Regions from separate parts of the Burkholderia arboris genome, predicted to be linked through region 3. Evidence: riboswitches for the same ligand, from Rfam matches in the RefSeq annotation. Region 3 holds a riboswitch; each other region holds the start of a gene.
The links. Region 3 has a riboswitch for manganese ahead of OHZ10_RS20680 (sodium:calcium antiporter). Riboswitches for the same ligand answer to the same signal wherever they lie in the genome.

Region 1: another riboswitch for manganese. It lies ahead of OHZ10_RS05020 (TMEM165/GDT1 family protein); the one in region 3 lies ahead of OHZ10_RS20680 (sodium:calcium antiporter).
Region 2: another riboswitch for manganese. It lies ahead of OHZ10_RS15045 (sodium:calcium antiporter); the one in region 3 lies ahead of OHZ10_RS20680 (sodium:calcium antiporter).

Annotation. Positions count from the first base shown of each region.
Region 1 is NZ_CP109821.1:1,055,092-1,058,363, reverse strand. It holds gene guaD (guanine deaminase) at 359-1,678, shown strand; yybP-ykoY riboswitch at 1,821-1,942, shown strand; gene OHZ10_RS05020 (TMEM165/GDT1 family protein) at 2,037-2,609, shown strand; gene OHZ10_RS05015 (DUF4136 domain-containing protein) at 2,662-3,272, opposite strand, start outside.
Region 2 is NZ_CP109821.1:3,201,918-3,205,189, reverse strand. It holds gene OHZ10_RS15055 (chromate resistance protein ChrB domain-containing protein) at 1-554, opposite strand, end outside; gene OHZ10_RS15050 (plastocyanin/azurin family copper-binding protein) at 865-1,281, opposite strand; yybP-ykoY riboswitch at 1,519-1,693, shown strand; gene OHZ10_RS15045 (sodium:calcium antiporter) at 1,751-2,749, shown strand; gene OHZ10_RS15040 (metal/formaldehyde-sensitive transcriptional repressor) at 2,963-3,235, shown strand; gene dmeF (CDF family Co(II)/Ni(II) efflux transporter DmeF) at 3,248-3,272, shown strand, end outside.
Region 3 is NZ_CP109822.1:758,738-762,009, forward strand. It holds gene OHZ10_RS20670 (efflux RND transporter permease subunit) at 1-223, shown strand, start outside; gene OHZ10_RS20675 (copper-binding protein) at 220-594, shown strand; gene OHZ10_RS20680 (sodium:calcium antiporter) at 701-1,711, opposite strand; yybP-ykoY riboswitch at 1,785-1,961, opposite strand; gene OHZ10_RS20685 (heavy metal sensor histidine kinase) at 2,112-3,272, opposite strand, start outside.

The DNA.
Region 1 (3,272 bases), on a different replicon from region 3:
GGAACGCTAGACAGATGAGACACGGCAACGGCATCCGCCTCGCGACCACCGGTCCGGCCTTGCGCCGGGCCGCTCGCGTGCGTGCGCGAGTGACGACGGCGCTATGCGTCGTCGCTCGCCGGTGCCTGCCGTCGCGGTGTGCCGTTCCGTTCGCCGCCGCATCGGTCGCGAGCGCAACGGTCGCGAGGTTAGCCGGCAACCACTGGCTGGCGGCTTCGGCCGCCGCATTCGCCCGCGCAATCGCCTCCGGTCGTGCCGCACGCAGCGTGCCGCCACCGCTCGCGAAGCACCGTCCCGCCCCCGTGCGGCGTCGATCGCTTTCTTCTGTTCGCCTTACCTTGATGCAGGACCATTCGTCATGACGCAAACCGCTTTCCGTTCCCAGCTGCTGACCTTCAACGGCGACCCGGCGCAATCGAGCCAGGCCGCGAACTACGAGACCGACGGCCTCCTGATCGTCGCCGACGGCAAGGTCGTCGCGGCCGGCCCGTACGCGCAACTCGCGGCAACGCTCGCGCGCGACGCGGTCGTCCACGACCTGCGCGACAAGCTGATCGTGCCGGGCTTCATCGACACGCACATCCACTATCCGCAGACGGACATGATCGCGTCGCCGGCGCCGGGCCTGCTGCCGTGGCTCGACAAGTACACGTTCCCGACCGAGCGCCAGTTCGGCGATCCCGAGCATGCGCGCGAAGTCGCCGATTTCTTCGTTGACGAACTGCTCGCGTGCGGCACGACGAGCGCGCTCGTCTACTGCACGGTGCACAAGCAGTCGGCCGATGCACTGTTCGCGGCGAGCGACGCGCGAGACCTGAGGATGATCGCGGGCAAGGTGCTGATGGACCGCAACTGCCCCGAGTTCCTGCGCGACACCGCACAATCGGGTTATGACGACAGCGCCGAGCTGATCGACCGCTGGCACGGCAAGGGCCGCCAGATGTATGCGCTGACGCCGCGCTTCGCGCCGACGTCGACCGAGGCGCAGCTCGAGGCGTGCGGTGAACTCGCGCGCCGCCATCCGGACGTGTTCGTGCAGAGCCACGTCGCGGAAAACGTCGACGAGGTGAAATGGGTGGCCGAACTGTTCCCCGGCCATCGCAGCTATCTCGACATCTACGACCGCTACGGGCTGCTGCGTCCGCGCGCGGTGTACGGCCACTGCATCCACCTCGACGACGAGGACCGCCGCCGGATGGCCGAGACGCGCACCGTCGTCGCGCACTGCCCGACGTCGAACTTCTTCCTCGGCAGCGGGCTGTTCGACTTCGACAAGGCCGGCGAACACGACGTGCCGGTCACGCTCGCGACCGACGTCGGCGGCGGCACGTCGTTCTCGATGCTGCAGACGATGAACGAGGCGCACAAGGTCGCACGGCTGTCGGGCCACCACCTGACCGCCACGCGGATGTTCTGGCTCGCGACGGCCGGCGCCGCGCAGGCACTCGACCTCGCCGACACGGTCGGCACGCTGAAGCCGCGCACCGAAGCCGACTTCGTCGTGCTCGACCCGCAGGCCACGCCGCTGCTCGCGCGTCGCACGAAGCGCGCGGATTCACTCGAGGAACTGCTGTTCGCGTTCGCGCTGCTCGGCGACGACCGCGCGGTGTACCGCACCTACGCAGCCGGCGAACTCGTCCACGAGCGCGGCGCCGCGCGCCGCGCGGCCACCGCGTAACGGTAGCGGCGTGCCGGAACGCTGCCCCGGCAGGCGCGGCGCATTCGCCGCCGCGCTTGCCGGGCAGCCCGACGCGCCACACGCCGATCGGGCCCCACACCGGCCCGGCCGCTTTCCCGCACGCAATCCGCCGTGCTAGAATTCGCCGCTCATTGGGGAGTAGCCGCTCCGCTCGATGTCCCGCGCCCCCGGCGCGCATCGTGACGGAGGCGTCCGTCAACAGACTTGGCCGTTTGGCCATGGCGGACGCAGCCACGTTGGCCTGGCGAGACCGATGGTTCACAGCGCGCCGCATCAGGGCCCGGCGCGGCGTGGATCGTCGCTCGCACGCACAACATCGGCCCGTGGAACCCCATCCGTGTCCCAAGCTTTCCTGATCTCCACCGGCGCCGTCGCCCTCGCTGAAATCGGCGACAAGACCCAACTGCTTTCCCTCGTTCTGGCCGCGCGCTATCGCAAGCCGGTGCCGATCATTCTCGGCGTGCTCGTCGCGACGCTCGTGAACCACGGTTTCGCAGGCGCACTCGGCGAATGGCTCGGCGCGCTCGTCACGCCGTCGATCATGCGCTGGGCGCTCGCGTTCTCGTTCATCGCGATGGGGTTGTGGATTCTCGTGCCCGACAAGCTCGATGCCGACGAAGCCAACGCCAACCGTTCGCGGCTCGGCGTATTCGGCGCGACGCTCGTCGCGTTCTTCCTCGCGGAAATGGGCGACAAGACGCAGATCGCGACCGTCGCGCTGGCCGCACGCTTCCAGGATTACATCGGCGTCGTGGCCGGCACGACGCTCGGGATGATGCTCGCGAACGTGCCGGCGATCCTGCTCGGCGACCGCTTCGCGCACCGCCTGCCGACCAAGCTCGTGCACGGGATCGCAGCCGTGCTGTTCGTCGTGCTCGGCGCGCTGGCGCTGCTGGGTATCGGGGTCTGACGGAGGGGAATGGCCGGCGCGGCCGGACGGCCGCGCCGAGCGGGATACTGCGCTACTTCGCGACGGCCGCGCCCGACGCCGGTGCAGCCGGCACCGCGCGCTCGTTGGCGGCCGGCGCCGCCGGCCCGCCGCGCTTGTCGACCGGCAGCCGGACCGAGCGGACCGCGCCGTTCGACAGCGGGAAATCGGCGAGCGCGCTGCGCGCGAGGAACGGCATCGCATACAGCAGCGTGCCGTTGTCGCCGGTCGTGCGCGCGGACACGTTGTACACCTCCTTGCCCGTCGCGCGCTCGGTGATGCGGATCCCGAGCGTGTAGTCGAACACCTGGTACGTCTGCGCGACATAGCCGGCCGGCATCGGCCCCCACGGGCCCCAGGGGCCCCACGGCCCGCGCCGCCAGTACGGCCCGGGCGCAAACCACGGATCGTAGTAGACCGGTTGCGGCACCGTCACGAGATCGCTGCCGACCGCATAGGTCAGCCCGACGAGATAGCGCGCCTGCGCCGGCGGCACCTGCCGGAACGCATACGCGGACAGCTCGTTCGCGACGATCGGCTCGTAGGTCGACTGCTCGATGCTGTTCTTCTGCGCATCGGTGCGCGTGAACGCATAGGTGCGTGTCGCGTCGCTGCCGCTCCAGTCGGAGAAGGCCGTGACCTGGG
Region 2 (3,272 bases), on a different replicon from region 3:
GCCCAGGCGCGGCGTTGGTACTCGCCAATCGCCAGTGGACGAATGACGCGGTCCGCGGCATGCGGCTCTCCCGGCGACAGCACGGTGTCGACCAGCGCAACAAAATCCTGCAGCGCGACCTCGGCGCGGGTGGCCGAATCACCCGGGAAGTAGTTGATCGCCTGGATCGCGTCGAAATCCTTGCGCAAGCGACGCAGCAGGCGGGTGAGCTCAGTGGCGGACTGGCCGGCCAATGTTTTGCGCGCATCTGCAAGCGCGCGCGTGAATGTGGTGTAGTCGTCGGCCCGGTCGAACAGCGCACGGAATTCCTGTTCCTGTGACGGGTTCAGGCTCGGTGCGCGCAACAGGTGAGCTGCGCCACCACTCTCGGCAATTGCGTCCGCGAGCTCGTGCAGCGTCCCTTCGTGCTCTTCGGTGTAGGGCAGCAGGTAGACGCCGTCGCGCAACACCGCACAGCCCTTCGCCTTGAGCGCGCGCCAGAACCGCATGCGGGCCGTTGCGTTTTCCGTCGGAAGGGTCAGAACGAGGATTGACCAAGTTGAAATTGTTTCCATGTAGCTTATGCTACTCATGTGTTATCAATTCTACAAGGTTGCTTGGTGGGATCGCCGTGTAGCGCCGCACGTCCTCTCCGCAGGGCGTTGGTAAATGTGCGGTGGTGGAGCAATTGACTGACGCGCCGACAGCTCAGCGCCGGGGTCCGGAACGTGCCAGGTAGCCGCTGGATGTTCAAAGAAAGTGCCGCGCCTCACTCGGGCGGGATTGAGATAGGGTCATCCGTCGCGCGGCGGGTGACCCTTCAGGCGGAACGAGAGTAGACGACGTTCGAGTTCTGCGGGCCAGCTCTCGGTCCGGTGGAGTGCTTTACGGCGTCACGACGAGTGCCGTATGCATGCCCGCCTCATAGTGCCCCGGCTTGTTGCAGATCAGCGCATAGTGGCCGGGGGCGAGCTTGAGCGACATGCGCTTGCTCTTGCCCGGCGCGATGTCTTCCACTTCCCCGATTTTTCTCAGCTTGTGCTCCAGCACCTGTCCTTTGCTGACAGGCAGCGCATCGTCAGAGAGATCTGTCTTGAGCACGACAAGCTCATGCTCCATGCTGTTGCCCGCATCATTTTTGACATCAAGCGTGATGCGACCAGACTTCACGCTTTGCGTCTTGAGCTGGATCGAGTTCGATAGCAATGTCGCGTTGACTGTCTGCTGCGCCCAACTGGCATGTGATGCAATCCCCAGCGCAGTCGCACCGGCGACGATGACGATCTTGTAAATGTCATGCATGGCTACCTCCAAGTGCATCGAAGCATCGCGTCTGCCGCGAGTCGAGCGACTACCGTGCGCCAATCTTCGAGCACACAAACGCCCCTGCCGGTGTGACGGCATGAACGTTTTGTGCGGCGAGCGATACGTACTGTAAACGTACGCTTTGGGGCACTTATTCCCGGAGCCGAGCTCCGCGTGCCATTGCGGCTGTCGCGCTGTAGCGTCACCCTATCGACGCAATAGCCGGATATAATCGCCCCCGTCTTAGGGGAGTAGTCTGCTTTGCCATCCCCGGCAAAGCGCCGTCGTCAACATAATTGGCATCCCATGCCATGGCGCCGGCAGCCGTTCCACGGCCTGACGAGACCTTTGACGCCTTCCTTCCACCCGAGCCGGGCGAAGGGCGGCGTCATTGGTTAAGTGGCCCGGCTCGTGGAGAACTAGAAGTGCTATTCGCACCCCACACCCTCGTCCAGGGGCGACTGTCATGATCCTGACCTTCGCTCTGCTCATCGCCGCCGCCGGCATCATCTACTTCTCCTGCGAAACGTTCGTCAACGGCGTTGAGTGGCTGGGCCAGAAGCTCAATCTGACGCAGACGGCGACCGGCACAATCCTCGCCGCATTCGGCACCGCGCTTCCGGAAAGCGTGGTGACGCTCGTCGCAGTGGCGTTCGGCAGCTCACCCGCGCAGAAGGAAATCGGCGTTGGCGCCGCGATTGGCGGACCACTCGCGCTGAGCACGGTCGCATATGCGGTCGTCGGCGTTGCATTGCTGGCCACGGCCCGTCGCGTGGGTAAAGTGCGGGCCGGCGCGATCGATGCCGACACGAAGCGTCTTCGGCGGGACCAGCTCTGGTTTCTTGCGATTTTCGTCGTGAAGATCGGGCTCGGCCTAGTCCTTTTCAGCTTCAAGCCGTTGCTCGGCCTCGCTTTTCTCGCAGCCTACGCGGTCTACTGCTGGAAGGAGTTGACTGCTTCCGGCGACGGCGATGAGCACGGCGAACTCGAACCGTTGAAGCTGCGCCCGCGCGATGTAAATCCGGCCATGTTCTGGGTGGCGTTGCAGGTGATCGGAGCGCTGGTGGTGATCTTCGCGGCATCCCATCTGTTTGTCCGTCAGATCGAAGCTGTCGGCCCATGGCTCGGATTGAGCCCGCAGCTCACCGCGTTGCTGTTCAGCCCAATTGCGACCGAACTGCCCGAAATCATGAACGCGGTGATCTGGGTGCGACAAGGTAAGGAGCGGCTTGCGCTGGCCAACATCAGCGGCGCGATGATGATCCAGGCGACGATCCCGACGGCGTTTGGTCTGTTCTTTACTCCGTGGCATCTGGCGACGCCTTCCATTCTCGCGGCCGGCATCACGGCACTGGCTATCGCCTTCCTGCAATGGTCATTCAGCGCAGCGAAGGTGCGCAGCCGACAACTCGCGCAAGTTGGCTGGCTCTATGCAGTCTTCGCGGCGTTGCTGTTTGTCATCTGACGAAATCTGCGACGGCATCGCAACCCGGTGATCGATGCCGTCGCGTAAGTATCCGAGCGTTCGCGTCGACCTGGCACTGCAGGAAATCTGGTCCCGTTATCCGCAAGTACAACTTCCGCGAGCCAACCTTGCATTAGGCCGACCGATACCCCTCCTCCCTATATGGAATGGGGATTTATAATATACTCCCCCACGCTATATCAGGGAGCCATCATGAGTCACACCGTCAAGGAAAAGCAGAAGCTGCTGAATCGCGTCCGCCGCATCAAGGGGCAGGTCGAAGCGATCGAGCGTGCGCTGGAACAAGAGCGCGGCTGCAACGAAATTCTCCAGCTCATCACGAGCAGTCGCGGCGCGATGAACGGGCTGCTCGCGGTCGTACTCGAGGATCACATCCGAAGCCATCTTGTCGATGCCGAGGGGCATGAAGACGAGGGCAGCGCGACCGAGCAGCTGGTCGAAGTCGTCCACAGCTATTTCAAGTAATCGGGTGCCCGAATGAGCGATTTCAAGGATGCCGCGT
Region 3 (3,272 bases):
GATCATGGTCGGCCACGGCGCCGGTTCCGAAGTCATGCAGCGCATCGCCGCGCCGATGGTCGGCGGCATGGTCACGGCACCGCTGCTGTCGATGTTCGTCATTCCCGCCGCGTGGCTCCTGTTTCAGCGCCGTCGTGCACGAAGCGCGGGCCAGGTGCGGCATTCCGATGCAGTTCCTTCCGGCACGAACGTGCCATCCACCCCAACTGGAGAATTACGATGAAGATGAATCGATTGATCGCCACCGCTACCGCAACCGCCGTCGTCGCGCTCGGCGCTGTCGCCGTACCGGCGTTTGCCGCCGGCGAGATGTCGGGCATGGACATGTCGGGCATGAAGATGTCGTCGGACGGTGCGGCCGAGTCGAATGCCGCGCTGACCGATGCCGAAGTGAAGAAGGTCGATGCCGCGAGCGGCAAGATCACGCTGAAGCACGGCGCGCTTGAAAACGTCGGGATGCCGGCGATGACGATGGCGTTCAAGGCGAAGGATGCGGCGATGCTCGCGCATGCGCATGCGGGCGACAAGGTCAAGGTGCGGATCGAGAAGGTCGATGGCACGCTGACGATCGTCAAGCTCGTCAAGGGTTCCTGATCGTCCGGAGCGGGCGTTGTTGCCGCCTGCGTCCCGCGCAGCGAAGCGCGCCGCGCCGACGTGTCCGTCGGCCGGCGCGCCCGTTCCTGGCGTCAGGGCATCAGCATCAACGCGTCAGCGTCAGGACCAGATACCCCGCATAACCCGCGCCGTTCGCGAGCAGCGCCCAGATCGCGAGCCCGCGCGTGCGCGCATTGAAGCGCAGCCACGCGGCCGCCGCGAACGTGATGATCACGCCGGTCAGCACTTCGGGGCGCGGCTCCCACGGCGTCAGCATGATGCCGATTGCCGGCAGCAGCGTGCCCTGGAACACCATCGCGCCGGTGATGTTGCCTAACGCGAGCGTGTCCTTCTTGCGCCGGATCCACAGCACGCTGTTGACCTTCTCCGGCAACTCCGTCGCGATCGGCACGATGATCAGCGACAGCAGCAGCGCCGAGATGCCGAGCACGTGCGACACGCCTTCCACGCCGTGAATGAAGCCCTTCGCACCGGCGATCAGCAACGCGAGGCCGATCAGCAACTGCAGCGCGATCGTCGCCAGGTTGGTCGGCAGGCCGAGACGCGACAGGAACATCGCATGGGGCGCTTCGGTGCCGTGCCCGGCATCGACGAGCTGGGTCGATGCGCGGAACGTCATCACGACGTACATCACGTAGATGCCGACCAGCATCGCGGCGAGCAGTGCCCGCACGGCCCAGTTGTGATGCGGGACGAACATCGCGGCGGTGGCCAGCGAGAAGGCTGCGAGGAAGTAGTTCATGTCACGCACGAAGCCCGTGCGCTCCGGTGCGATCGTGCCGCGCAGCCCGCGCGAGCGGATCACGGCGAGCGTCATCAGGAACGTGGTGAGCGTCGCGAGCATCAGCGGCGCGCCGAGAATCGCGCCGACGCCGATTTCCTCGTTGACGGCCTGGTTCGCGGTGCCGCCGGCCAGTGCGAGCAGCGGCACCATCGTTTCGGGCAGCGCGGTGCCGACGGCCGCGAACAGCGAACCGGTAACGCCTTCGGAAATCTTCAGGCGTTCGCCGAGATGTTCGAGCGCATTGGTAAAGACCTCGGCCGCGACGAGGATGACGATCAGCATGAACGCCAGTTCGAGGAACATGTAGGTCATGCGGCACCTCCGCAGGCACGTGCGTAACGGGCGGGGGAGCGCGGGGAGAAGGTTGCGGGGAACATGGGGACTCCGTGGTCGGACGCTGACGAACCATGGCGCATCCGCCGACGTCCGACCAGGAACGACGCGATGCGCCTATGGTCTCGCCAAGCCGATCCGGCTGAACGCGCCACGGCCGCAGGCCGAGTGTGTTGACGCGTTCGCTTTCCGGGGGACGGAAAGCAGGCTACTCCCCAAAGACGAAGGGCAGTCTAGCCGAGCCGATTGCTTTCGGCAAGCTTGCGTGTGCATATCCTTGCATCGGATGAGGAAAGGCGCGTGCATGGCGGGCACGCTTGCCGCATCGGAAAGCAATCGGCATGGGGTGACGTCACGTGAACGTCGTGAATGAGAATCGCTAACCGGATTGCCCTTCCACGCTGCGCGGAAAGTAGAGCGCGAACGTCGTGCGCCCGTCGCGGCTCGCGACTTCGACCTTGCCGCGATGCAGTTCCATGATCGACTTCACGATCGCGAGCCCCAGCCCCGCATTGCGGGCCGCGCCGTGCCGCGACGAATCGATGCGGTAGAAGCGTTCGAAGATCCGCTCGACCTGTTCGGGCGGAATCGCGCCGCCGCGATTCGTCACTTCGACGACTGCGAAATTCCCTTGCGTCGAAACGGCCAGCTCGATCGTCGACGCGGCTTCCGCGTGTTCGAGCGCATTCGACGCGAGGTTGCTCACTGCGCGCCGGAACAGCGTTGCGTCGGCGATGACCGGCGCTTCGCCCTGCACGTCGATGCGCACGCCCGCTTCGTCGGCCAGCGCCTGGAAATACGACGCGAGCCGGCGCAGTTCGCTGCCCGCGTCGAGCGCGGTGGCCTTCAGGTGCTGCCGCGCATTGTCGGTGCGCGCGAGAAACAGCATGTTCTCGATCATCCGCTGCAGCCGTTCGCATTCCTCGATGTTCGAATCGATCAGCGCTTCGTATTCCTCGGTCGAGCGCGCACGCGACAGCGTAATCTGCGACGAGCTGATCACGTTCGCGAGCGGCGTGCGCATGTCATGGGCGAGATCGGACGAGAACTGCGACAGCCGCACGAACGCGCGTTCGAGGCGGTCGAGCATGCGGTTGACCGACGTCGCGAGTTCACGCAGCTCGACGGGGCCGCCGCGCGCGTCGAGGCGCGCGTTCAGGTTGTGCGCCTCGATGCGCGACGTCTGCCGGCCGAGGCTCTCGACCGGGCGCAGGCCGCGCGACGCGACCGCATAGCCGAGTGCGCCGACCAGCAGCGCGCCGACGGCCGCCGCGAGCCAGATGTCGACACGATAGCTTTCGAGCAGCGAATGCCGGTCGGTCGCCGTGCGCGCGAGCGCGACCTGGATCGCTTCGCCGGACGGCAGCGTTTCGCGGGCGTACACGCAGCGCGACGTGCCGATGCCGGATGGCGAGCAGGTGAACGGGCCGGCGCTGCCACCGGCCGGATGCGATGCCGCGATGACGGAAGCGAGCGTGTTGCCGGCCTCGTCGGAATGCTCGACGAGCGGGTGGTTCTGCGCGTCGTAGATGCCGAGATA